DNA from 3 places in the Carboxydothermus ferrireducens DSM 11255 genome. Region 2 is predicted to be linked to each of the others. Evidence: predicted binding sites of a transcription regulator. Region 2 holds the regulator's gene; each other region holds the start of a gene.
What was found. Region 2 encodes ArgR, which controls arginine synthesis, uptake and breakdown. Its sites were predicted from a motif close to ANTGNATAAANATACA; they were not measured.
Positions count from the first base shown of each region.

Region 1: a site for ArgR is predicted at 2,935-2,950, ahead of argC (N-acetyl-gamma-glutamyl-phosphate reductase). Genes of this name have one in related genera too.
Region 3: a site for ArgR is predicted at 2,624-2,639, ahead of CARFE_RS0100095 (basic amino acid ABC transporter substrate-binding protein). Genes of this name have one in related genera too.

Region 1 is NZ_ATYG01000024.1:17,517-25,585, reverse strand. It holds gene amrA (AmmeMemoRadiSam system protein A) at 1-563, shown strand, start outside; gene amrS (AmmeMemoRadiSam system radical SAM enzyme) at 574-1,566, shown strand; gene CARFE_RS0109640 (MFS transporter) at 1,650-2,882, shown strand; gene argC (N-acetyl-gamma-glutamyl-phosphate reductase) at 2,995-4,008, shown strand; gene argJ (bifunctional glutamate N-acetyltransferase/amino-acid acetyltransferase ArgJ) at 4,021-5,220, shown strand; gene argB (acetylglutamate kinase) at 5,235-6,119, shown strand; gene CARFE_RS0109620 (acetylornithine transaminase) at 6,135-7,331, shown strand; gene argF (ornithine carbamoyltransferase) at 7,318-8,069, shown strand, end outside.
Region 2 is NZ_ATYG01000011.1:39,681-47,749, reverse strand. It holds gene recN (DNA repair protein RecN) at 1-1,646, opposite strand, end outside; gene argR (arginine repressor) at 1,655-2,107, opposite strand; gene CARFE_RS14300 (tRNA (mnm(5)s(2)U34)-methyltransferase) at 2,076-2,678, opposite strand; gene CARFE_RS0104730 (NAD(+)/NADH kinase) at 2,671-3,534, opposite strand; gene CARFE_RS0104725 (TlyA family RNA methyltransferase) at 3,617-4,417, opposite strand; gene dxs (1-deoxy-D-xylulose-5-phosphate synthase) at 4,414-6,273, opposite strand; gene CARFE_RS0104715 (hypothetical protein) at 6,296-6,880, opposite strand; gene CARFE_RS16685 (hypothetical protein) at 7,012-7,134, opposite strand; gene CARFE_RS0104705 (polyprenyl synthetase family protein) at 7,584-8,069, opposite strand, start outside.
Region 3 is NZ_ATYG01000001.1:13,198-21,266, forward strand. It holds gene tsaA (tRNA (N6-threonylcarbamoyladenosine(37)-N6)-methyltransferase TrmO) at 1-25, shown strand, start outside; gene CARFE_RS0100080 (SGNH/GDSL hydrolase family protein) at 26-571, shown strand; gene CARFE_RS0100085 (cation diffusion facilitator family transporter) at 699-1,610, shown strand; gene CARFE_RS0100090 (DMT family transporter) at 1,615-2,511, opposite strand; gene CARFE_RS0100095 (basic amino acid ABC transporter substrate-binding protein) at 2,687-3,505, shown strand; gene CARFE_RS0100100 (amino acid ABC transporter permease) at 3,520-4,206, shown strand; gene CARFE_RS0100105 (amino acid ABC transporter ATP-binding protein) at 4,193-4,921, shown strand; gene CARFE_RS0100110 (GNAT family N-acetyltransferase) at 5,014-5,544, shown strand; gene CARFE_RS0100115 (EamA family transporter) at 5,559-5,978, shown strand; gene yedF (sulfurtransferase-like selenium metabolism protein YedF) at 6,052-6,447, shown strand; gene CARFE_RS0100125 (ATP-binding cassette domain-containing protein) at 6,603-7,274, shown strand; gene CARFE_RS0100130 (YhgE/Pip domain-containing protein) at 7,228-8,069, shown strand, end outside.

The sequences.
Region 1 (8,069 bases), on a different contig from region 2:
TTTATCCCAAATTAATTGCCAAAAAACAGGAGGAAATAAAAAAGCGCCGGGAAAAGGAGTCTCCCTATGTGCGGCTTGCCCGGGAGGCTTTAGAAACTTACGTACGTACCGGTAAAACCATAACTCCGCCGGATCCACTACCGGAGATTTTTAAGCGGAAAGCGGGGGTCTTTGTTTCCATTAAAAAAGACGGAGAACTGCGGGGATGTATCGGTACGATAGCGCCTGCCACCGAAAACCTGGCAGAAGAGATTATCAGAAACAGTTTGGAAGCCGGACTAAATGATCCGCGATTTGAGCCGGTGGAAGAACACGAATTGGATGAACTCACCTACTCGGTGGATATTCTTTATCCTCCCGAAGAAGTTAGGGATTTATCGGAATTAGATCCCAAAAAATACGGAGTGATAGTTTCTAAAGGATTTCGTCGCGGGCTATTACTTCCCAATTTAGAAGGCGTGGATACGGTAGAAAAACAGCTTGCAATTGCCAAAAGAAAAGCAGGGATAGCGCCGGACGAGCCGGTGAAAATTGAAAGGTTTTTGGTAGAGCGGTATTTTTAGAGGTGGCCTTATGAAAGAAGCTGTTTTTTACGAGGTAATATGGGATTCTTTAGTTCAATGCCGTCTTTGTCCGCACCGTTGCCGCATAGCAGACGGTAAAAGCGGGCGCTGTCGGGTGAGAAAGAACGTAAACGGGCGTTTATTTACCTTAAATTACGGCCAAATAACCGCTTTAAACATCGATCCCATTGAAAAAAAGCCCCTATACCATTTTTATCCAGGAAGTAGTATCCTTTCCGTAGGAACTTTTGGCTGTAATTTTCGTTGCGGTTTTTGTCAAAACTATGAAATATCCCAAATTGCCGAAACCGGTGAAAAACTTCTACCGGAAGATTTGGTAAAACTTGCTCAAAGATATAAATCTCAAGAAATGATTGGGGTCGCTTATACTTATTCGGAGCCCGTAGTCTGGTATGAATACATAGAGGCTTCAGCTCCTTTAATTAAAGAGCTTGGTTTTAAAACCGTTTTGGTAACTAACGGTTTTATCAATAAAGAACCTTTAAAAAAAATTTTACCTTTTATTGATGCCCTTAATATCGACTTAAAAGGGATAACCGAGGAGTATTACCGTGATATTTGTCAGGGGAGCGTTACTCCGGTTTTAGAGGCTATTGAAACATCCAAAGCTTTTGGAGCCCATGTGGAAATTACCACGTTGCTCGTTCCAGGGCTTAATGATGCGCCCGAACAGATTGAGGAATTGGCAAAGTTTTTAGCAAATTTGGACCGGGATATTCCTTTGCACTTTTCCCGGTACTTTCCGCGTTATAAGTTTAACTTACCGCCTACCCCGGTGGAAAGTTTAATCCGGGCCCGGGAGATAGCAGGGAAATATCTAAACTACGTTTACCTTGGCAATTTGCCCGATGCTTCCAATGATACTTTTTGTCCTCATTGTGGGGCATTATTAATTCGGCGGGATTATTTTGGGGTGGATACTCCTGGACTTTCAGGAGATACCTGCCGGCAATGTAAAAATAAAGTTAAAATTATTCTTTAGGGAAGGATTTTTTATGGATAAAGTTGTATTAATTAATAATAAACTTTGATTATATGAAAAACTTTACAACGTTGGAGTAGACTATGAAGGAACAGTCTTTGATTAAATCCTTTATTACTGCAGGAAAAAGTGCAAAAAAATTTTTAATATCCCAGCTATTTGTGAATTTTGGTTATGGTGTTTACCAGGTGTTATTTAATTTATACTTAAAGCAACTGGGCCTGGGGATGGATGTTGCTGGTCAGGTGGTGGCAGCAAGTTCTTTGGCCCAGGCGTTATTTATGATTCCGGCGGGTTATATCGGCGACCGGTATGGACGGCGCCGCTTTATTTTCTGGGGAAGTTTTGTTGCTGGAATAATGCTTATTTTCCAAGGAATCTTTGAAAAACCCGGATTAATTATTTTGGCGGCTTTTCTTTTTGGGTTGGGATTTTCGGTATTAGTGGTAAATGGTGTGCCTTATTTATCAGAAGTTTCCCTACCGGGAGAAGAAGTAAAATTAATAGGGCTTCACTATTCTTCAATTATGATCGCCTCAATGCTCGGCAATTTTGCAGGCGGAATGTTATCCGACCTTTTATCCGGAATGCTATCCCTTAAAGCCAGCTACCGGGCCTCGCTAATTTCAGGGGCTTTAATTTTTTTGGCGGGAAATTTATTTTTAACCCATCTGGAAAAGGGTCGCAAGTTAGAGATAAAAGATGATTTTTGGGCAACAATTAAAGGAATATCTGCGGATACTGAAGAATTTTCAGTGTTTAGAACAATTTTTATTTTTTCGCTTTTAATTGGTACCGGCTCGGGTCTCTTTATGCCCTATTTAAACCTGTATTTTGCAAACCGTTTTGGAGTTTCCAATACTTTTATTGGTCTCATTTTAGCCGGAGCCCAGGGGTTAACATCTTTAGCTATGGTAATGGGAACTAAAGCTTCCCGCAGGTTTGGTTTGGTGCGGGCGTTTGTTTTCTTTAACCTAATATCCTTACCGTTTGCCGTTTATTTGGGATATGTGCCCTACCTATCTTGGGCGGTACTTGTGTTACTAACGCGCCACGCTTTAATGAATGCGGGGACTCCCTTGTTTCAAGCATTAAACGTGTTGATAGTGGATCCGTCCCGGAAGGGACTTATTTTAAGTTTAAATCAAGCTACTTTTTCTTTGGGCTGGGCCATTGGGGGACCTATTAGTACGATTTTTTACCGGCTTGGCGGTTATCCGTTAATTTTTTGGGTGGTAGCAATATTGTATTGTTTGGGTACGCTTTGGTATTATTTTGAGTTTAAGAAATATTCGTACCTTGGGAAAGCGAGTTAAGGGAAAGGATTATTCCGGAAAGAAACTTTCCGGAATTTTTTTTAGCAAAAATATTGCATAAATATACAAAAGTATGTAATATTATAAATATATCGGAAAAGGAGGGGCAGCTTTGAAAGTTGCAGTGGTTGGTGCTACCGGTTATACCGGTGCTGAACTGATCAGGTTATTATCTATGCATCCGGAAGTTACCGGGCTCTTCCTCTTTAGCCGGGGAGAAGAGGTGGAAGTGGAGAAGCATTTTCTCGGCCTTGGTTTCGCCGGCAAGGTGAAGCCTTTAGAAGAACTTTCAGGCTTTAATCCTGATTTTGCTTTTTTAGCTTTACCTCACGGAGAGAGTGGCCGTTATGCTCAAGAATTAATCCGACGAGGGGTCCGGGTTATCGATTTGTCGGCGGATTTTCGCCTTCCTCTGGAAGTTTACGATAAATGGTACGGGCCGCATCCGGCTCCCGAGCTTTTGGAAATAGCAGTATATGGTCTTTCGGAATATTTTTGCGAAAAAATAAAAACTGCCAGGCTTATAGCCAATCCAGGCTGCTATCCGACGGCGTTTTTGCTGGCGGTTCTTCCTTTAGCCGAAAAGGATTTGCTTCAAGGTGTGATCATCAGCGATATGAAGTCGGGGGTTACGGGTGCAGGAAGATCGGCTAAAAGGGAGATGCTTTTCGGGGAAGTAGCGGAAAACTTTCGCCCTTACGGAGTTGGGGGTAAACACCGGCATCTGCCGGAAATGGAAAATTTCTTAAATATGTTTGCCAGAGGCTTAAGAGTTATTTTTACCCCCCATCTGGTTCCTATGAAACGGGGGATTTTAGGGACTATTTATCTGAATCTTACTACGGATTTTTCTTTGGAAGAGTTAAGAAAGATTTACCTGGCAAAATACCAGGACAAACCTTTTATAAAAATCCTTCCGGACGGCCAGTTACCGGAAACCCGGGCGGTTTACGGAACCAATAATGCCTTAATTGCCGTTAATAAGGAGCCGGGAGGAATGGTTATCGTGACCGTTGCCATTGACAACCTGGGCAAGGGGGCTGCGGGGCAGGCGGTGCAAAATATGAATTTGATGGCCGGACTTGACGAAACCTGCGGACTTAAAAATACGGGAATTTACTTTTAGGAGGGAGTTAAAATGAAGAAAATTCAAGGTGGAGTTACCGCACCCGAAGGTTTTTTGGCGGCCGGGGTTCATGCGGGGATAAAAAAGAGCAAAAAAGATGTAGCGGTGATTTTTTCCGAAAAACCGGCGGTAGGGGCTGCGGTTTTCACGACCAATAAAGTGAAGGCAGCACCAATACTTTTATCTATGGAAAATATCAAAGACCAGCTTATTTCAGCCATTGTAGTCAATAGCGGCAATGCCAACGCCTGTACTGGCGAAGAGGGAATGCTGGCCGCCCGCCAGATGCTTGATGAAACAGGAAAATGCCTGGGAATACCTATTTCGCAGGTACTGGTAGCTTCTACCGGGGTAATCGGCGTGCCGCTTCCTGTTAATAAGGTGCTTAATGGAATAAGGATGGCCTGCCAGGCTTTATCTAAAGAGGGAAGCGGAGCTGCGGCGGAAGCGATTATGACCACCGATACGGTTCCCAAAGAAATTGCGGTAGAATTTGAAGTTTACGGGAAGACGGTGAAGGTCGGTGGTATAGCTAAAGGTTCAGGAATGATTCACCCTAACATGGCGACAATGCTGGCGTTTATTACCACCGATATTGGTATGGAAAAAGAGCTTTTACAGGAAACATTGCGGGAAGTGGTAGACGAAAGCTTTAATATGATTTCGGTGGATGGCGATTCCAGTACCAACGATATGGTGGCGGTTTTAGCCAATGGACTTTCTGGAGTCTGGGTAGAAAGTAAAGAGGAAGAAGCTTACTTAAAATTTAAGAATGCTCTGGAATACGTGGCAATTTATTTGGCAAAAGCTATTGCCCGGGACGGGGAAGGAGCGACCCGGCTTATCGAGGTACGGGTGGTTAACGCTGAAAGCCTTCAGAAAGCCCGGAAAATTGCGCGAACAGTTACCTCTTCTAACCTCTTTAAAGCAGCGGTTTTTGGGGAAGATGCTAACTGGGGGCGGATAATTACTGCGGTTGGGTATGCCGGAGAAGAAATAACGGTGGAGAAAATCGATATTTACCTGGGTAAGGTAAAAGTATTGCAAAAGGGAGTGCCCCTTCCTTTTTCGGAGGAAGAGGCTAAAGAAGAATTGGCTCGCGAGGAAGTAATAGTAACCATTGATTTAAACGAAGGCGATGCAAATGCGGTAGCCTGGGGTTGTGATTTAACCTACGATTACGTGAAAATCAATGCCAGTTACCGGACTTAGAAGGTGGGAAAAAGATGGAAAAATACTTGGAAAAAACTAAAGTTTTAATAGAAGCTCTTCCCTATATTAAAAAGTTTTACGGCAAGACAATAGTCATTAAATACGGCGGTCATGCCATGGTCAGTGACCAGTTAAAAGAAGCGGTTATTAATGATTTAGTATTGATGAAATTTGTGGGGATTAACCCGGTGGTAGTACACGGCGGTGGCCCGGAAATCAGCCGCATGTTAAATAAGCTAAACATAAAGTCAAACTTCATAAATGGGTTGAGGGTTACCGACGAAGCTACCTTAGAAGTAGTGGAAATGGTGCTGGTGGGAAAGGTCAATAAAGAGATTGTTGGACTTATTGAAAAAGCCGGAGGCAAAGCGGTGGGCCTTTCGGGAAAGGATGCAGGACTCCTTAAAGCCCATAAAAAACTTGCGAAAAATCCGGAGCCCACGGGGGAAGAGTACCTTGATCTCGGTTATGTAGGGGAAATTTCGGAGGTAAATCCGGAAATTCTCTTAACTTTAATTGATAAGGGGTACATTCCGGTAGTAGCACCGGTGGGTTCCAATGGCAACGGGGAATTTTATAACATAAATGCCGATGAAGTGGCGGCTGAGGTGGCCGTAGCTTTAAAAGCCGACAAACTGATTGTTTTAACCGATACTCCCGGAATTTTGCTTAATGAAAAGGACGAAAATTCTCTTCTTTCCAAGGCCAGTATTGCTGAAGTGAAAGAGCTAATTAACCGGGGAGTAATCCGCGGCGGGATGATTCCCAAAGCCGAAAGTGCCATAAACGCTATAAAGCGGGGCGTTGGTTCGGTGCACATTATCGATGGCCGTATTGCCCATTCATTGCTATTAGAAATTTTCACCGATGCTGGGGTGGGCACAATGCTCACTCCCTGAAAATGGGAGGTAGCGATGGAGTACAAGGAGCTCATTGAAAAGGAAAGTAAATACTTAATGCAAACTTACCGGCGAAAACCGGTTTATTTGGTTTCCGGTAAGGGTTCCTATGTTTACGATGATGCGGGGAATAAATACTTGGATTTGGTTGCGGGCATTGCGGTAAATACCCTGGGTTATGCTCATCCCAAGTTAACGGCAGCGGTCGAAACGGCGGTTAAAACTTTACACCATACCAGTAACTTATTTTACACCCGGCCCCAGGTGGAACTGGCCCAAAAGCTTGTGGAAAATTCTCCCTTTGACCGGGTATTTTTTGCCAATTCCGGGGCGGAAGCGGTGGAAGGGGCCATAAAGCTTGCCCGCAAATACTGGTGGCAAAAAGGGGAAGAAAAATACGAAATTATTTCTGCCGTTAACTCTTTCCATGGAAGAACCATGGGGGCCCTTTCGGCTACCGGTCAGGAAAAATACCAGAAACCTTTTCGACCTTTGGTGCCCGGTTTTGTTTACGTGCCCTATAATGATTTGAATGCCCTGGAAAAAGCTCTAACTTCCAAAACTGCAGCGGTTATTTTAGAGCCGGTGCAGGGGGAGTCGGGAGTAAATCCGGCTGACCCCGCGTATTTGCAAAAAGTAGCAGAACTTTGCCGGGAAAAAAATATCTTGCTTATCTTTGATGAAGTACAGACGGGGGTTGGCCGGACGGGCAAATTATTTGCTTTTGAACACTTCGGGGTGGTGCCGGATATCATTACCCTGGCCAAAGGCCTTGCCGGAGGGGTACCCATTGGGGCGGTGTTGGCCAAAGAAGAAGTGGCCAAGGCTTTTGAGCCGGGGGACCATGCTTCGACCTTCGGGGGAAATCCCCTGGCCTGTACCGCAGCTTTGGCCGTTCTTGAAGAAGTTTTAGCGCCGGGATTTTTAGAGGAGGTTTTGGATAAAGGTAAGTTATTTTATAGCCTCTTAGTGGATGCACCGGGTATCAAAGAAGTGCGGGGATACGGACTTATGCTGGGAATTGAGCTGAATTTCCCGGGAGCAGGCCGGGTTTCTGATATACTTTTAGCCAAAGGAGTGTTAATAAATAACATTGGGGAGTGGATTTTAAGGATTGTACCTCCGCTAATAATTACCCGGGAAGAAATCCGGGAAGCTTCGGAAAAAATTTTGCTGGCCGTAAAGGAGGCGGGCACAGATGGAGCTTTATGATTTTGCCTTTGCCGAGAAATTAGAAAAGATGATAGCATCCTACCGGGGACGGGATTTTCTTTCAATGAACGATTTGACCGGGGAGGAGATAGAGGAAGTATTGGATTTAGCTTCGGAGTTAAAAATACGGCAAAAAAAGGGAATTTCGACTCCGATTTTAAAAGGGAAAACCTTGGCCATGATTTTTAGCAAAAATTCCACCCGGACCAGGGTTTCCTTTGAAGTGGGTATGGTGCAGTTAGGAGGATATCCTCTTTTTATAACCGCTACCGATTCGCAATTAAGCCGTGGTGAACCGATTGCCGATACTGCCCGGGTCTTATCCCGGATGGTGGATGGTATTATGATTCGAACCTACAGTCATAGCGAAGTAGAAGAACTGGCCCATTATGCCGATGTGCCGGTTATTAACGGTCTTACCGATTACGAACATCCCTGTCAAATCATGGCGGATTTACTGACAATTAAAGAACATAAGGGGCAGTTAAGAGGTTTAAAGGTGGCCTGGGTAGGGGATGGCAACAACGTCTGCCATTCGTTAATGATTGGTGCAGCCAAGGTAGGTATGGAAGTGGCCGTGGCAACCCCACCGGGCTATGAACCGGATCAAAAAGTAAGTTTAATTGCCCAAAAGGAAACCAGCAGGTGGGGAACAAAATTATTATTAACCCACGATCCGGTGGAAGCGGTTACCGGTGCCGATGTGGTGGTAACCGATGTTTGGGCTTCGATGGGGCA
Region 2 (8,069 bases):
TTGAGAATTTTTTCAGCCATTTCTAAATTTAATGCTTCTATTTCCTTTTCGCCCAGCATTCGGGCAATTTCCCATTTTCTTTCCTCAAAAGTTAGTTTTTTCACCCGTGTTTCCGTACGTTCCTCGCTCACTACCTTTTCCACAACAAAATGGGTATCGGCAAAACCGGCTATAATAGGGGAATGGGTAACTAAGAGTACCTGGTGATTTGACGATAACTTTTTTAATTTTTCGCCAACCACTTCGATAATACTACCCCCAAGACCGGATTCAATCTCGTCAAAAATGAGAGTTTCATGCTCGTCTACCTGGTTAAAGTACAGCTTAAAGGACAGTAACAGACGGGATAACTCTCCCCCAGAGGCAATTCTGGCCAGGGGTTTTAAATCTTCACCGGGATTGGGAAGAAAATAAAACTGAATAGCTTCATCCCCGCGCGGACCGGGGGATGCGTCGGTAAAAACAACTTTTATTTGAGCATGCGGCATTAAAAGCTCTCTTAAATGCTGCGCAATGCTTTCTTCGAGCTTTACCGCAAGCTTTCTTCGATATTCTTTAACCAGGGAATTTATTTTATAATAGTTTTCCCGCAATTTTACGGCCTTTTCCTGATAAAAAGCTTTATTTTCTTCAATTTCGCTTAAATTTTGGTATTCTTGCCGCGCCTTTTCCAAAAAATTCAAAACATCCTTCAGGGTAGGCCCGTACTTTTTCTTTAATAACTCGTAACGATAGAGCCTTTCTTCAACCTCATCGGGATTAACGGATTGATTCTCCATATCGTCCAAGTAAGTTTTTAGATCCAAAGCCGCTTCTTCTAAAAGAAGGGTAGCTTCCTCGACTTTTTTTGAAATTTCCTCGGTAAAAGCGTCAAAACGGGCCGCCTCTTTTAAATCCTTGATGATTCTTCCCAACCGGTCAACAATTCCCGGTTCATTTTCGCCGTAAATTTCCCGATAGGCATTACCAATAAGTCCATAAAGCTTTTCCTGGTTTAAAAGCCTATTATGTAAAAGCTTGAGCTGTTCTTCTTCTTCAAAAGAAGGGTTGATTTTTTCTATTTCATTAATGCAAAACTTTAAATAATCGATTCTTTTTAACCGCTCCATTTCCTGGGAAGTTATTTCCTCGTACTGTTTTTCCGCCTCCACCCACGCTTCATAGGCCTCTTTTAGCTGTTTACACCACCGCTGAAATTCCTCATTACCCGTACGGTCTAAAAGCTTTAAGTGGTAAGAAGGAGCAAGAAGCATTTGCTGCTCATGCTGGGTCATAACATCAATTAACCCCAAAGTCACTTCCCGGTATAACGTTAACGGAACCACTGTGCCGTTAATCCGGGCAACCGACTTACCGTCCGCCGCAATTTCCCGGGAAAAAATGTTCACCTCATCGGCAGGCAAACCGTACTCCCGAAGTTTCCGGCAAAGCTTTTCCGACTCAAAGGTTGCGGTTAAAAGGGCTTTACCCGTCCCTTTTCTCACCATATCCCCGCGGGCTTTCTGTCCTAAAAGTAAAAGTAACGCATCAATTAGCATCGACTTTCCGGCCCCGGTTTCACCGGTAAGAACATTTAAGCCCGGAGTAAATTCCATATTTACCCGCTCAATTAACCCAAAATTCTCCACCGTCAAAGCTAAAAGCATATCATCACCTAAGTCAAAAATTCGTCAAATCTCGCTAAGATTTTGGGAACCTGTTCCCGATCCCGAGCAATTATTAAAATAGTATCATCCCCGGCAATAGTCCCAAGAATTTCCGGAAATGCTACCTGGTCAATAGCACTGGCTACTCCCTGGGCTGCACCGGGTAAGGTCTTAATAACTATGAGGTTTTCACTTTGGTCATAACTGCTTACCGCATCGGCAAAAAGTCTTTTTAAACGTTCAATAGACGCAGCGGATACAGTTTTTTGCGGCAGAGCATACCGATAGCTGTCCTTTTGAAAGGGAATTTTAACCAAGCCCAGTTCCTTTATGTCCCGACTAACGGTAGCCTGAGTTACATCGAAACCGGCCTCTTTTAAAGCTTCCGCTAACTCTTCCTGGGTTCTTATTACTTTCTGTTCTACAAGTTCAAGAATTTTTTTCTGACGGCGAATTTTCAACCGTACTCCTCCTTTTCCCAATTATATAAAGCTTAGGATAAGTTTGTGGTCGATTTAAAAATTCATGCTTAATCACATACCCTTCGCGGTCGGGAATTCTTTGCGAAAACTCCTCTATCACCATCCTTTCCTCCTCCCCGCCCGCATGGCCCACATACACGGTAACCGTTATTATTCCTCCGGGAAGTAATAACTTGTAACATTCGGCAAGGCCGGTGATAGTGGTAGACGGTTTTGTAACTATGCTTTTATCTCCTCCGGGAAGATAGCCTAAATTAAAAACCGCAGCTTTTATGGGAACCCGAACATACTCTAAAACCTTTTCGTGGGAATCCAAGATGAAAACTGCTCTTTCGGCTACACCGGCTTCCTTAAGCTTTTGTTCCGTTATTTTCAGCGCTTGTTCCTGAATGTCAAAAGCATAAACTTTACCGTTTTCCCCTACCCGGTGAGCTAAAAACAATGTATCGTTACCATTGCCGGCGGTCGCATCAACGGCAACATCTCCAGCTTGCACGACTTCCTGCAGGTATAAATGGACGAGGCCGGTAATTTTCTCTAAATTAATCATGGTAACGATTGGCCTCCCGCATCTTCTCTCTTAAAAGCTGATAGAAACTACGATTTTTAAGTTTAATAAATTTTGCCTGGTAAGGAGCTTTTTTAATAATAATTTCATCTCCCGGTTTAATCCCAAACCCCTGCTGTCCATCAACGGTTAGCATACTGCTTTCCAATGCGGTCTTAACCACAATTCTTATTTCTTTATCATCCGCCACCACCAGGGAACGGGCGGCAAGAGTGTGCGGACAAATCGGGGTAATAATAAAAGCTTTGACCTCGGGATCGAGGATAGCTCCTCCCGCCGAGAGGGAATAAGCAGTAGACCCGGTGGGAGTTGCCACAATTACCCCATCCGCCGCATATTCGGTTATGTACTGTTCATCAACAAACACTGCAAAGTTGATAATCCGGGCAAAAGCACCTTTGGTTAACACTCCATCATTTAAACCATAAAAAACTGCAACTTCCTGATTGGCACGCCTGACCCTGGCTTCAAGCATAGTACGATCTTCTACAAGGTATTCCCCTGCCCTGATTTTTTGCAGTCCAAAATCTATTTCCTGGGGGTCAAGTTCACTTAAATAACCCAGTTGACCCAAATTTATTCCCAAGATGGGTATTGCTTTAGGAGCAAAATAGCGGGTAGCACATAAAATCGTCCCATCGCCCCCTAAAACCAGAACCAGATCAATTTTTTCGGTTTTTTCATCGATTTCCGCTATTTCAACTATACCGCATTCTCCCGAAACAAGGTAGCGGTTTTTCAGCAAAAAATCGTAATCCCGGGCCTTTTCCATTATTTTTTCCAATAAAATGGGCCCAAGTTTTTTATCTTTATTCACCGCAACACCGATCGTTTTCAAAGTAGCCAACCTCCGCTATTTTAATTCTCGCAAACCTCCCTTAATTCCTCCTTTATACTTAAAAAGCAGGGATAACCCCTGCTTATTTATTAAAACGTAAAAAAGCCTCCGTTACAACCCGGTCAACATCAATTTTAACCTTTTCTTTAGTATTGTCGGTCGAAAGATAGAGTAAATATTCAATGTTTCCTTCGGGGCCGGTAATAGGAGAATAGGTAAGCCCCAAAGGTTGAAACCCAAGCCCTTCGGCATACTCTAAAAGATTTTTCACCACTTCCCGGTGGGTATCGGGATCCCTCACAACCCCTTTTTTACCCACCTTTTCTCGTCCGGCCTCAAACTGCGGTTTTATTAACACCACCGCTTCTCCCCGGGGCGCCAAAATTTCCTTAATTTTCGGCAGCACTAACTTTAATGAAATAAAAGAAACATCACAGGTAGCAAAGCCAGGTTTTTCCGGTAAATTATCCACAGAAAAGTAGCGAATATTCGTCCTTTCAAAAACGACTACCCTGGGATCCTGCCGCAGTTTAAGACTTAACTGACCGTAGCCAACATCCACTGCATAAACGGTATTTGCTCCATATTGCAAAGCACAATCGGTAAAGCCGCCGGTGGAAGCCCCAATGTCAATGACAATTTTCCCCTGAAGATTTATCTTAAATTCTTCTAAAGCTTTTTCCAACTTATAACCGCCCCGGCTGACATATTTTAAACCCTGCCCTAAAATTCTAATGGGTGAATCTTCCGTTACCATCGTGCCGGGCTTGGTAACTTTTTGTTCTCCCACTAAAACTTCACCGGCCATAATTAGGGCCCGGGCTTTTTCCCGGCTATGGACCAATCCCTTTTCCACCATTAAAACATCAAGCCTTTTTTTCATAGCTTACTTAAGATCTCCCGAAACTTTAAATAAAGCTTTTCTTCCGTTAAGCCGTAAAGGTTTAAAATTTCCTCCACCTTACCATGAGGAGGAAACTCGTCAGCTATTCCTAAATTAACCACCTTTGTTCCAATTCCCCTAAAGGAGAAATATTCATTTACCGCCGAACCAAAACCTCCAGCAACAACATTTTCTTCAACGGTAATAACCGGTTTATGTAAGCTACCAACTTCCTCTAAAAGCTTATAATCCAAAGGTTTTACAAACCGGGCATCGATAACAGTTAAAGATATACCTTCGTTCTCAAGTTTTTGGGCGGCTTTTAAAGCATAGTTTAGCGGGCGTCCAACTCCGATAACAACTCCATCGCTGCCTTCTTTTAAAATTTCCGCAGTGCCAATAGGTAGCTGCTCATAAGGTGTTAGTTCAACCCCTACCGCCGCTCCCCGGGGATACCGGAGAGCAACAGGGCCGGAGTGGTTTAAAGCCGTGAACAACATTTTCCGCAACATATCTTCATTTCGGGGTACCATAATGGTAAGATTAGGAATCATCCTTAGATAACTTAAATCAAAAATCCCGTGGTGCGTTGGACCATCTTCACCGACAATTCCCGCCCGGTCAATGGCAAAGACCACCGGAAGATTTTGCAAGCAAACATCATGAATTATCTGGTCAAAAGACCTCTGCAAAAAGGTCGAATAAATAGCCACCACCGGCTTCAACCCTTCACAGGCCATTCCTGCCGCCATGGTCACCGCATGCTGTTCGGCAATTCCCACATCGTAAAAACGCTCGGGATAATTTTGGGCAAAGTAATTTAGTCCGGTACCGGTTGGCATGGCAGCAGTTATGGCCACCACCTCCGGACGGTCCTGGGCAAGCTCCACCAGAGCTTTGCCAAAAACTTCGGTAAAACTTACCCTGGGTGCTTCTACCGGTTCACCGGTGCTTATGTAAAATTTGCCGACACCGTGAAAGCCATCTGGGTTTTCTTCAGCCCAATGATAGCCCTTCCCCTTTTTGGTAATGACGTGGACAACCACCGGTCCGGCAAAAGTTTTGGCCCGGCTGAACACTTCAATCATTTCTTTTATATTATGCCCATCGATAGGTCCCAAATAAGTAAATCCCAGCTCTTCAAACAGCATGCCAGGCACTAAAAGATATTTAAAACTATCCTTTAGTCTTTCGCCAATTTTCACCATTGTCGGTCCAATATGCGGAATTTTTTTGATGAGGGCTTCTAATTCATCTTTACCCCTGGAATATTTGGGGTCGGTACGGATGCGACTTAAGTAGGCGGATAAAGCCCCAACATTCTGGGCAATGGACATTTCATTATCATTTACCACGACAATTAGCTTTTTCTGTAAATGCCCGGCATGGTTAAGGGCTTCAAAAGCCATTCCTCCGGTTAAAGCTCCATCCCCGATAACCGCTACCACTTCGTACTGCTCACCTTTTAAATCCCGGGCTAAAGCCATTCCCAAAGCTGCCGAAATGGAAGTACTGCTGTGCCCCACACCAAAAGCATCATAAGGGCTTTCATCCCTTTTGGGAAAACCCGACAGACCGCCAAAAGTTCTTAAAGTTTTAAACTGTTTTTTTCTGCCGGTTAAAATTTTATGAGCATAAGCCTGGTGCCCTACATCCCAGATAATTTTATCTTTGGGAGCCTCAAAAACAAAATGAAGGGCGATGGTCAGTTCCACCACTCCTAAACTTGGAGCGAGATGACCTCCATTCTGGCTGGCAACGGTAATAATGTATTCCCGCAATTCCTGGGCAAGGGCCATTAATTCACTGGGTTTTAGTTTTTTTATGTCTTCCGGCAGGGAAATTCGCTCTAAAATAGGTCCCAAAGGGAGTCCTCCTTTAACTGTCTTTGATAATCTTAACCTTCATAGTTTTTTCCAAATGGTAGATAGTTATGCCCGCAAGGGCTATAACCTTTTCGGCCTTTTCAATGGCAATTTTCTTACCTAAAGCCTTTCCGGCAACAATCACGGCAGCAATAAAGCTGGTAATTAAAATATTTATCAACGCTAAATGCCCTGGAAAATACCGGCCGATCTGTAATGCCAGGGAAATGCCCAGGGCCCCGCTGATGGTTCCTGCAATATCCCCAATAACGTCATTACAAAAATTAGCTACCTTATCGGCATTTCTCACCAAAAGGTAGCTTTCCTTAGCTCCTCGTATTTTCTTGCTGGCCATCGCATGAAACGGGGCTTCTTCAGCAGCCGCCACCGCCGTACCCACTATATCAAAGACAATGTTTAAAAGAATAATTACCACCAAAAAAAAAGTTGCAAAGAAAATACTCTGGGTTCGGGCAATAAAATACTCGGATAAAACGGTAAAAATTAACGCCAACCCAAAGGTTAAAGAGGCTATCTTTATCACACGCCCGAAGTAATCGTTTTCCCCTTTGGAATGATTATTTTTGGTTTTACCCAACGATTTTTCACCTCAATGGTAGGGTCCAGGTAGCCAGGACGGCTGATAGCCTTACGGGTTAATTTTATGGCTTAAGGTCCAGTAGGATTTCCCCAGAAGCTACCTCTCGTCACCGAGGAGGCGGTTTCCCTTTAAAGCTTCTGCCGCAGGGTTACCCGCTGCGGAACTGGATCACCACTTAGTCCATACTGCAATCCCCGTAAGACCTTGGCCGGGCCAAACAGCCTAGAGGATTTCCCCGACGGCTCCCGCACCAATCTAGCCTCTTTTGCAAAATGGGTTTCAATTAGAAGGTTCGAAGCCTAAGGGCCCGATCGGCTTCTCCCCTTAACCTAATATCCCCCCATTTCACTCAAGGCAGGCTACACTGCACGTAGCACGCCCCCACGTGCAGGTTTAATCCCAAGCCGTAGTTCGTGAATACTCCCCACGCACTTGGGTCTCCGTGGAAGGAGGGTCCACGCCCGCATGCCATTGCGGCTCGCCCTCCAACCTTAACTCCCAGCACCAGCCCCCGACTGGGCGTCGTAAGCCAGCACCAGGAACTTCATCGATGTGCCCGCGACGGATTTTTAGGCCCGTCTTCGAAAGGTGCGGGTCCGACTAGGATACTGCATCAGCCGTCCCGTGCTATTTTCAATTGTCTTACAATTATAACAAAAATCCAGCAACATAGCAAAAGTAATTTTTTCCTAAATAATGTCTAAGATTCTCTTTTTAGGATAAATTCAGCAAGCTTTATAAAAAAGCTGCTTTTCTCACCATAGGGCTTTAAAACATTCTTTGCCGCATTAATTTCTTCTTCCGCCCTTTTTTTGGTTTCCTCAATACCAAAAAGCGAAACATAGGTAAGCTTTTGATTTTTTTCGTCACTCCCCACCGGTTTTCCAATCTTTTGAAAATCACCAACTACATCCAACAGGTCATCAACAATTTGAAAAGCAAGGCCCAGATGGCGCCCGTAATCATCCAGAGCTTTAATTTCTTCTTCGGTAGCTCCCGCCAAAATCCCTCCGGCAATTAAACTATAGCGTATCAGGCGAGCAGTTTTGTTAAGATGAATATATAACAAAACCTCGGGGTCTTTTTTGGCTTCACTGGAACTTAAATCCACCACCTGGCCAGCAATAAGCCCCTCGGAGCCGGAAGCTACCGCCAGTTCTTGAATTACCCGGACCACCCGCTCCGC
Region 3 (8,069 bases), on a different contig from region 2:
GAAATTTGACGGGGTGGATGGGTAAATGGTGGAGTTTGTTTTTCTCGGAGATTCTTTAACTTACGGTTTTCCTTATGGACCTACCGCTTCCTGGGTAAATCTTAGTGCAGAAAAACTTGGAGTAAGTTTTCTTAATCTCGGAGTTTGCGGGGATACTTTAGAGGATATGAAGGAAAGATTTAAAAGAGAGCGGATTTTAGGTAATACCCTCGTACTTTTAGGGGGTACCAATGATATATACGTTAATCGTCCGACCTCAGAAATCTTACAGGATGCCCGGGAGATAATAACTGTAGCGAAAGAAAGAAATTTTTCTGCCATCGTATTAGCTTCTCCTCTGCCGGTTCTGGAAGAAGAGTGGGCTGATGAAAGATTAAAGATACTTGGAAAAAAATACCGGGAAATAGCCGGTGAATTGGGGGTAAAATATTTAGATTTTTACGAACCGTTTAAAAAGCTTTTAAAAAATAATCCGGGAGTTTTAATAGATGGTCTTCACCCCTCCCGGGAGGGTTACCGGTTTATGGCTCAAATCTTTTTGAGCTTTTTGGGTATTGAAAATGATTTTTAGTCTAAATTACTCAAAAAAAAGCAAAAATTAAAAATAAGTTAAAAAAGCTAATAAATCCTTGCTAACAGTCACTTTTTCCTGCAAAAATAATATATAATAATAAAAAAGTTTGCGGGAGTGTTTGGCTTTGAACGATAAAAAAGTTTCCTGGGCAAGACTTTCGATTATCTCCAATACTCTTTTGGTGCTTTTTAAGATAGTTGTCGGCTTTTTTACCGGTTCAGTAAGTATTATCGCCGAGGGCTTACATTCGGGAGTGGATTTATTGGCTTCCATCATTACCTTTTTTTCCGTGAAAGTTGCCAGTCGACCGGCGGATGTTCGGCACCCTTACGGCCATGGTAAAGTGGAAAATATTGCCGGAACAATTGAAGGGCTTTTAATTTTTTTAGGAGCGGTATTAATAATAAAAGAAGCTTTACCCAAGTTTTGGCATCCGGAAATGCCCGAAAGCCTTGGCTGGGGCATGGGAGTCATGGCAGTTTCATCTTTGGTTAATTTTTTTATTTCCCAAACTTTATTAAAAATTGCCAAAGAAACCGATTCTCCAGCCTTAGAAGCGGATGGCTGGCACTTAAGGACCGATGTTTATACCTCTGCGGGTGTGTTGTTGGGTCTACTTTTAATCAAACTTACGGGTATAACTTACTTTGACCCCATTTTGGCTTTGATTGTAGCCGGTATGATTTTAAAAGCAGCTTATGAGATTACCTTTGAAGGCTTTGCCAACATGGTTGATACGGCATTGCCGGAAAAGGAGATTGCTTTAATTAAAGATTCCATTGCCAATTACGGCGAAAAGTTTCTGGAGTTTCACAAGTTACGGGCTCGGAAAAGTGGCTCGGAGCGGTTTATTGATTTGCATTTGGTGGTACCGGAGAAGCTGTCGGTAAAAGAAGTTCATGACCTTTGCAATAAAATTGAGCGGGATATAGAAGAAAAGCTACCCAATTCGCACGTCTTAATTCATGCCGAGCCCTGCCAGAAAGAACAGCGCCAATGTGAAGATTGTCCTTATTGTTCCGAAAAAAAAAGCTAACCGCTCAAAGGTTAGCTTTTTTTTCATCTTTGGCTTTTGGCCAGTACTGGTCTAAAAACTCGGCGGTAAGCATTCCCGCTAAGATGAAGAATGCACCAATTCCTTGCTTTGCCACTAAACTTTCTCCGCCAAAAAGGACGGCAAAAAGCAAGGCAAAGACCGGCTCTAAGGTAAAGATGAGGGCTACGTGAGAAGCGCTGGTAAACTGCTGGGCTTTGGATTGAACTAAAAAAGCAAGGACGGTAGCAAAAATAGCGGTAAAAACAATTGCATAGTAAACTTCGTTAGGGTAGGATTTAAAAGGCTCTTCCAGCCACAGAGCCGCGGGCAGGCTTAAAACTCCTACGGTAGCAATTTGCCCGAGAGTTAACGAAGTTGCGGAAAAATTAGGAGAAAAACGCTCCACCGAAACAATTTGCATACTGAAAAATAATGCTCCGGCTAAAGTTAAAAGGTCTCCTGTATTAAAGCCGGCTTTAAAGTCAAAGGACATTATAAATAATCCCAAAAAAGATAATCCGGTACCGAAGATGACCCCTGGGGTTACCGGTTTTTTATTTAAAATACTGCTTAAAACCGGTACCATAACCACGGCCAGGCCGGTAATAAAACCGCTATTAGCTGCGGAAGTGTATTTTAAGCCGATGGTTTGTAAGATATAGCCAAGCCAGAGAAAAAAGCCGGCAATACTGCCGAAAAAAACTCCTTTTGGCGAGAAGCCTTCTTTTTGTAAAAGTAATGGTAAAAGGAAAAAAGTGCTAAGGAGGAAGCGAAAAGATAGAAAGGAAAAAGGTTCAATATTGGCCAAAATATTTTTAATAATGACAAAAGTTGTTCCCCAGAAAGCGGTGACTGCGATTAAACTTATATCGGCCAAGAGTTGTTTGGTTTTTAGCTCCATAATTTCCCTCCATTTTTTTAAGTACCTTTATATTATACAAAACAATTAATCGTTTGGAGAAGAACGAAGAAATAATCAGAAAATTTTAACATTGACTAATTGTACTAAACAATTTATAATTATTCAAAGGTTGATTCTTTAATATACTAAAGGGTATTAAAGGAGGAATTTTTAAATGAAAAAATTTGGAGCTTTGTTCTTGGTTGTCGTTTTAACCTTGGGGCTTATCCTGACAGCCTGTGGCAACAAGCAGGCGGAGCAAACAAACAGCGCCCAAAACCAGGAGCAGAAGCAGGAGCAAAAACAAAAAATTGTAGTGGCTTCCGATACTTCTTACGCTCCTTTTGAGTTTCAGGATCCTTCTACCGGAAAATATGTAGGTTTTGATATGGACTTAATTCAGGCAATTGGCGAAGCGGTTGGCTTTGAAGTGGAAATTAAAAGTATGAACTTTGATGGAGTTTTAACTTCGGTGCAAAGTGGTACGGTTGATGCGGCTATTTCCGCCATTTCGATTACCGATAAGCGCAAAGAAGTTATGAATTTTAGCGAACCGTATTACGATTCGGGTTTGGCCATTGTGGTAAAAGGTGACAACAACACCATTAAAGGTATTGATGATTTAAAAGGGAAAAGGGTAGCAGTGCAAATTGCCACTACCGGTGCCGATTATGCCAACGAGTTAAAAGCTAAAGGCATTGTGAAAGAGGTAAAAACCTTTAATACTCTTCCCGATGCTTTAATGGAACTTAGGAACAACGGTGTTGATGCGGTAATTAACGACTGGCCGGTTAATGCCTACTATATTAAGCAAAGCTTTTCCGATTTAAAAATGGTGGGGGATAAGTTAACCGGAGAATCGTATGGTATCGCTGTTCCCAAGTCCAAACCGGAAATTTTAGCCAAAATTAACGAAGGCTTAAAGAAAGTGAAAGAGTCGGGTAAGTACGCCGAAATTTACGAAAAGTGGTTTGGAGAAAAACCAAAGAACTAATTGAGGTGGCTTAAGTGGAACTAAAATGGTCGGTAGTAATTGAATCTTTACCTTTATTAGCAGAAGGTGCTTTAGTAACGCTTAAAATAACGGTTATTGCAGTTACGTTGGGGAGTATAATCGGTTTATTTGCGGGGCTTATGCGCATTGCGCGTAACCCCCTTTTAAAATTTATAGCTCGGGTTTATGTGGATTTTATCCGGGGGACACCTTTATTAGTGCAAATATTTATTATTTATTACGGTTTTCCCCAGCTCTGGGCAGCACTTACCGGTGGCCAGCCTCATGCTATTTCACCCTGGGCAGCGGCTATTGCCTCCACCAGTATTAACAGCGGGGCGTATGTGGCAGAGATTTTCCGGGCGGGAATCCAATCGATAGACCGGGGACAGATGGAAGCAGCCCGCTCTTTAGGGATGACTTACGGACAGGCAATGCGGTACGTTATTTTGCCCCAGGCGTTTAAGCGGGTAATACCGCCGCTGGGTAACGAATTTATAGCTATGCTTAAAGATACCTCACTATTATCGGTGATTGGTTTTGAAGAGCTTGCGCGCCGCGGAGCTTTAATAATTGGTTATAATGCCCGGGCTTTTGAAGTGTGGTTTGCTGTGGCAGTTTTATACCTGATTATGACCCTCCTGATTTCCCAGTTGGTGAGCTATACCGAAAGGAGGCTTAAAACCGGTGATCACCATTAAAAACCTTCACAAAAAATTTGGCAAGCTTCACGTTTTAAAAGGCGTAACCACTCACATTAAAGAACGGGAAGTAGTGGTGATCATAGGGCCTTCCGGTTCGGGGAAAAGTACCCTGTTAAGGTGCATTAACCTTTTAGAAACTCCCACTTCCGGCGAAGTGTGGGTGGATGGTTTTAACCTTACTGACCCCAAGACCGATATTAATAAAGTTCGTACGGAAGTGGGGATGGTGTTTCAGCGGTTTAACCTTTTTCCCCATAAAACAGCTTTAGAAAACATTACCCTGGCCCCCATTAAGGTGCGGGGCATGAAAAAAGATGAAGCGGAAGCGATTGCTTATGACCTTTTGAAAAAAGTGGGGCTTTCCGACAAAGCCCATGCGTATCCCGACCAGCTGTCCGGCGGTCAGCAGCAGCGGGTTGCCATTGCCCGGGCTTTGGCCATGAAGCCTAAAGTTATGCTGTTTGACGAACCGACTTCTGCTTTGGACCCGGAGATGGTTGGCGAAGTTTTAGAGGTAATGTTGGAACTTGCCCATGAGGGGATGACGATGGTGGTGGTAACTCACGAAATGGGTTTTGCCAAGGAAGTGGGCCACCGGGTATTGTTTATGGATGAGGGGGTAATTGTGGAAGAGGGAAAACCCGAGGAGATTTTCCAGAACCCCCAGCAACAGAGGACCAAAGACTTTTTAAGTAAAATCTTACATGTTTAAAACCCCGCCGAGGCGGGGTTTTTTATTTTCAATGGAAGAAGTTGTGTTATAATAGGGCAAATAGGGCAAAAAGTGCTGGGAGGGTAAAGTTTATGGAAGTGACCTTAAAAAATGGGCAAAAGGTGAAAATCCGCAAAGTCAGTTTGGAAGATGCCGAAGAGCTTTTAGCATTTTATAAAAGAGCAACCAACGAAACTACTTTTTTGGCTTATGGACCGGGAGAATTTAACTTTACTGTGGAACAGGAAAGAGAATTCATTAATGGACATCTTCAAAATAAAAAAGCCTTACTGGCAGTAGCCGACTGCCGGGGAAGGATTATTGGAAGTGTAAGCTTTAAGCCGGGTTTAGGTACGCAGTTTTCTCATTTTGGCGAAATGGGGATAGCAGTGTTACAAGAGTTCTGGGGACTGGGAGTTGGATGGGCTTTAATTTCTTATTTAAAAAAATGGGCAAAAGAGACGGGGATAAGGAAAATTAACTTAAATGTTCGGGTAGACAACAAAAGGGCTATTTCCTTATATGAAAAAGCGGGCTTTACTTACGAAGGACGGATTAGCCGTCATTACTTAATTAACGGTGTTTTTTATGATTCGTACATTATGGGATTAGAAATAGATTAAAGGTGGAGGAGTTTATGTTATACTATTTAGCCATTAGTTTGACTATTTTTTCAAATATTATTTACCATGTTACGCAAAAGTTGATTCCCCCTAAAGCCAATCCTTTTTTAGTTTTAACTTCAACTTATCTTACAGCAGCTTTTTTATCGTTGTTGCTTTCGCCAGTATCTAAAGGTAAAGCAAAGTTTGTTTTTGAACTTTCAAAGTTAAACTGGGTAGGATTCGCTCTGGGGATAGCTATTTTTGGTCTGGAACTGGGATTTTTACTGGCGTACCGGGCCGGCTGGAAGATAAGTACCGCTGCTTTGTTTTCCAATGCAGCGGTAAGCCTTTTTTTAATCCCCATTGGGATTTTATTTTTTGGAGAAAAATTAACCGTAACAAAAGTTTTGGGAATTATCTTTTGTTTAATAGGGCTCTGGCTTCTGGGTTAAAATTTTTCCTTGGCGTAAATATATGAAAATGTTATAATTAAAATTAAAGAATATTATAGAAGGGTGATGGTTTGTGGATATTTACGAATTAGCTGCAAAGCTGTCTCCTTTTTTTGCCAGAAAGGAGGAAATTGCCGGCACCGTTCTTTTTATTCAGGGAGAATCTCTTGGGCGAGGGGATGAGGAACTCGGGAAAATTCTGATGAAAAATTTTCTTACAACCCTGGCGGGGAATGATGAACTTCCCGAAGCTTTATTGTTTGTTAACTCCGGGGTAAAGTTAGTGGTGGAAGGCTCTCCGGTATTAGGACCTTTAAAAATTCTTGAAGAAAAAGGAGTTTATCTCGGGGCTTGCGGGACCTGCCTTGATTATTTTAAGATAAAAGATAAGGTAGTGGCCGGCGAAGTAACCAATATGGGAAATATTGTGAATTATTTAACAAAAAGCTTGAAAGTCGTAAGCCTTTAAAAATTTTTAAAAAACCAAGAAAAAGTGATGTAAATGAATTTAATGGGGTAATTTAAAAGAAAATCAAAATTTGACCGGTTGACCAACCGGTCAAATTTTTTTTATATTATTATTTGACTGACTGGTCAGTATAAATCTTAAAAGGGGGTGTGCAGGTGATTCAGTTTAAAGATGTTAAATTTAGTAAGGATCCCCGCTTTAAACCTCTCACTTTTTCCGTAGAACAGCCGGGGATTGTAGGAATTTACGGACCAGCAAAGACCGGTAAGACTGCCTGCCTTTTAGCAATGATTGGTGGCGTGAGACCGGTTGCAGGATCAATAACGGTTTTAGGTTTAAATCCGGTGAAAAAACAGCGGGAAATAAGACAAAAGGTGGGGCTTTCTTTTGTAGAAGGGGTTTATGAGCCGTACTTTTCCCTCTCAGTTTTTGATAACTTTAAATTTCAAGGAGCTTTGTTAGGGAAAAAAGTCACACCCGTCGAGGTGGATAGACTTTTGGAGAAGATTGAAGCAAATTTTACAAAAGAAAGTATAATTGCCGATTTAAATCCTTTACAGAGAATTAAAGTTGGTTTAGCCCTGGCTTTACTTGGGGAACCACCGGTGGTCTTAATTGATGAACCCTTCAGGAACCTCACCTGCCTTGAACGAAAACATATTGAAAAAATTCTTGTAAATTTAAAGCAAGAAGGGAAGTTAGTTATTTATACCACTTTAAAAGAAGAAGAGCTTGGTATTGCCGATACAGTAGTGGACGTTGTGCAAGGAGGTGTAAGCAATGAATTTCTTGAAAATTGCGCGGGTCGAGCTAAAACAGCTTCTTAGTACCCGTCAAGCCCGAGTAGCGTTAATTGTGATAATTTTAATGCCGTTACTGTACAGCTTTGTTTATTTGTCAGCGTTTTGGGACCCTTATGGCAATCTAAAAAATTTGCCGGTAGCGGTAGTTAATTTAGACCGGGGTTATAACGACGGAAAGGAAAAAATCAATGCCGGGAAAGAGCTTGTAGACGAGCTAAAAAGCAATAATGCGGTAAAATGGTACTTTGTTGAGGAAAAGGAAGCTTACCGGGGGTTACTGGGAGATAAATATTATTTAATAGTAAAAATACCTGAGGATTTTTCCGAGAAGTTATATAAAATGAAATCGTCGGATCCCCAAAAAACCGGGATTAAGGTAATTTATAACGAGGGCAAAAACTATCTGGCAGCCCAGTTAAACAGCCGGGTGGTTTTAGAATTAAAGCAAAAAATAGAAGAGAAAATAGTTAAAGAAGCAATGACTACTCTTCTTGAGAAAATGGACGACTCTTTAAAAGATGTGGAAAAAGCTGCTGATGGCAGCGAAAAGCTTGAAGGGGGTATCAAACAGGCGTACAACGGAAGTACGGAGTTAGCAAAGGGCGGGCAAAAAATAGCAGCAGGGGCCAAAAAACTTGCAGCAGGCACGGAGCAGCTTTATCAGGGAAGCAACCGGTTAAAAAGTGGAACCATGGAATTTAGCCGCAATATGTCGGTGTTTGCCGCCAAAATGGAGGATGTTAGACGCGGAAGTGAAAAAATTTATGAAGGGCTAAAACTACTTCCCGGAGATGAGTTAGGAGGTCAGTTTGCTGAATT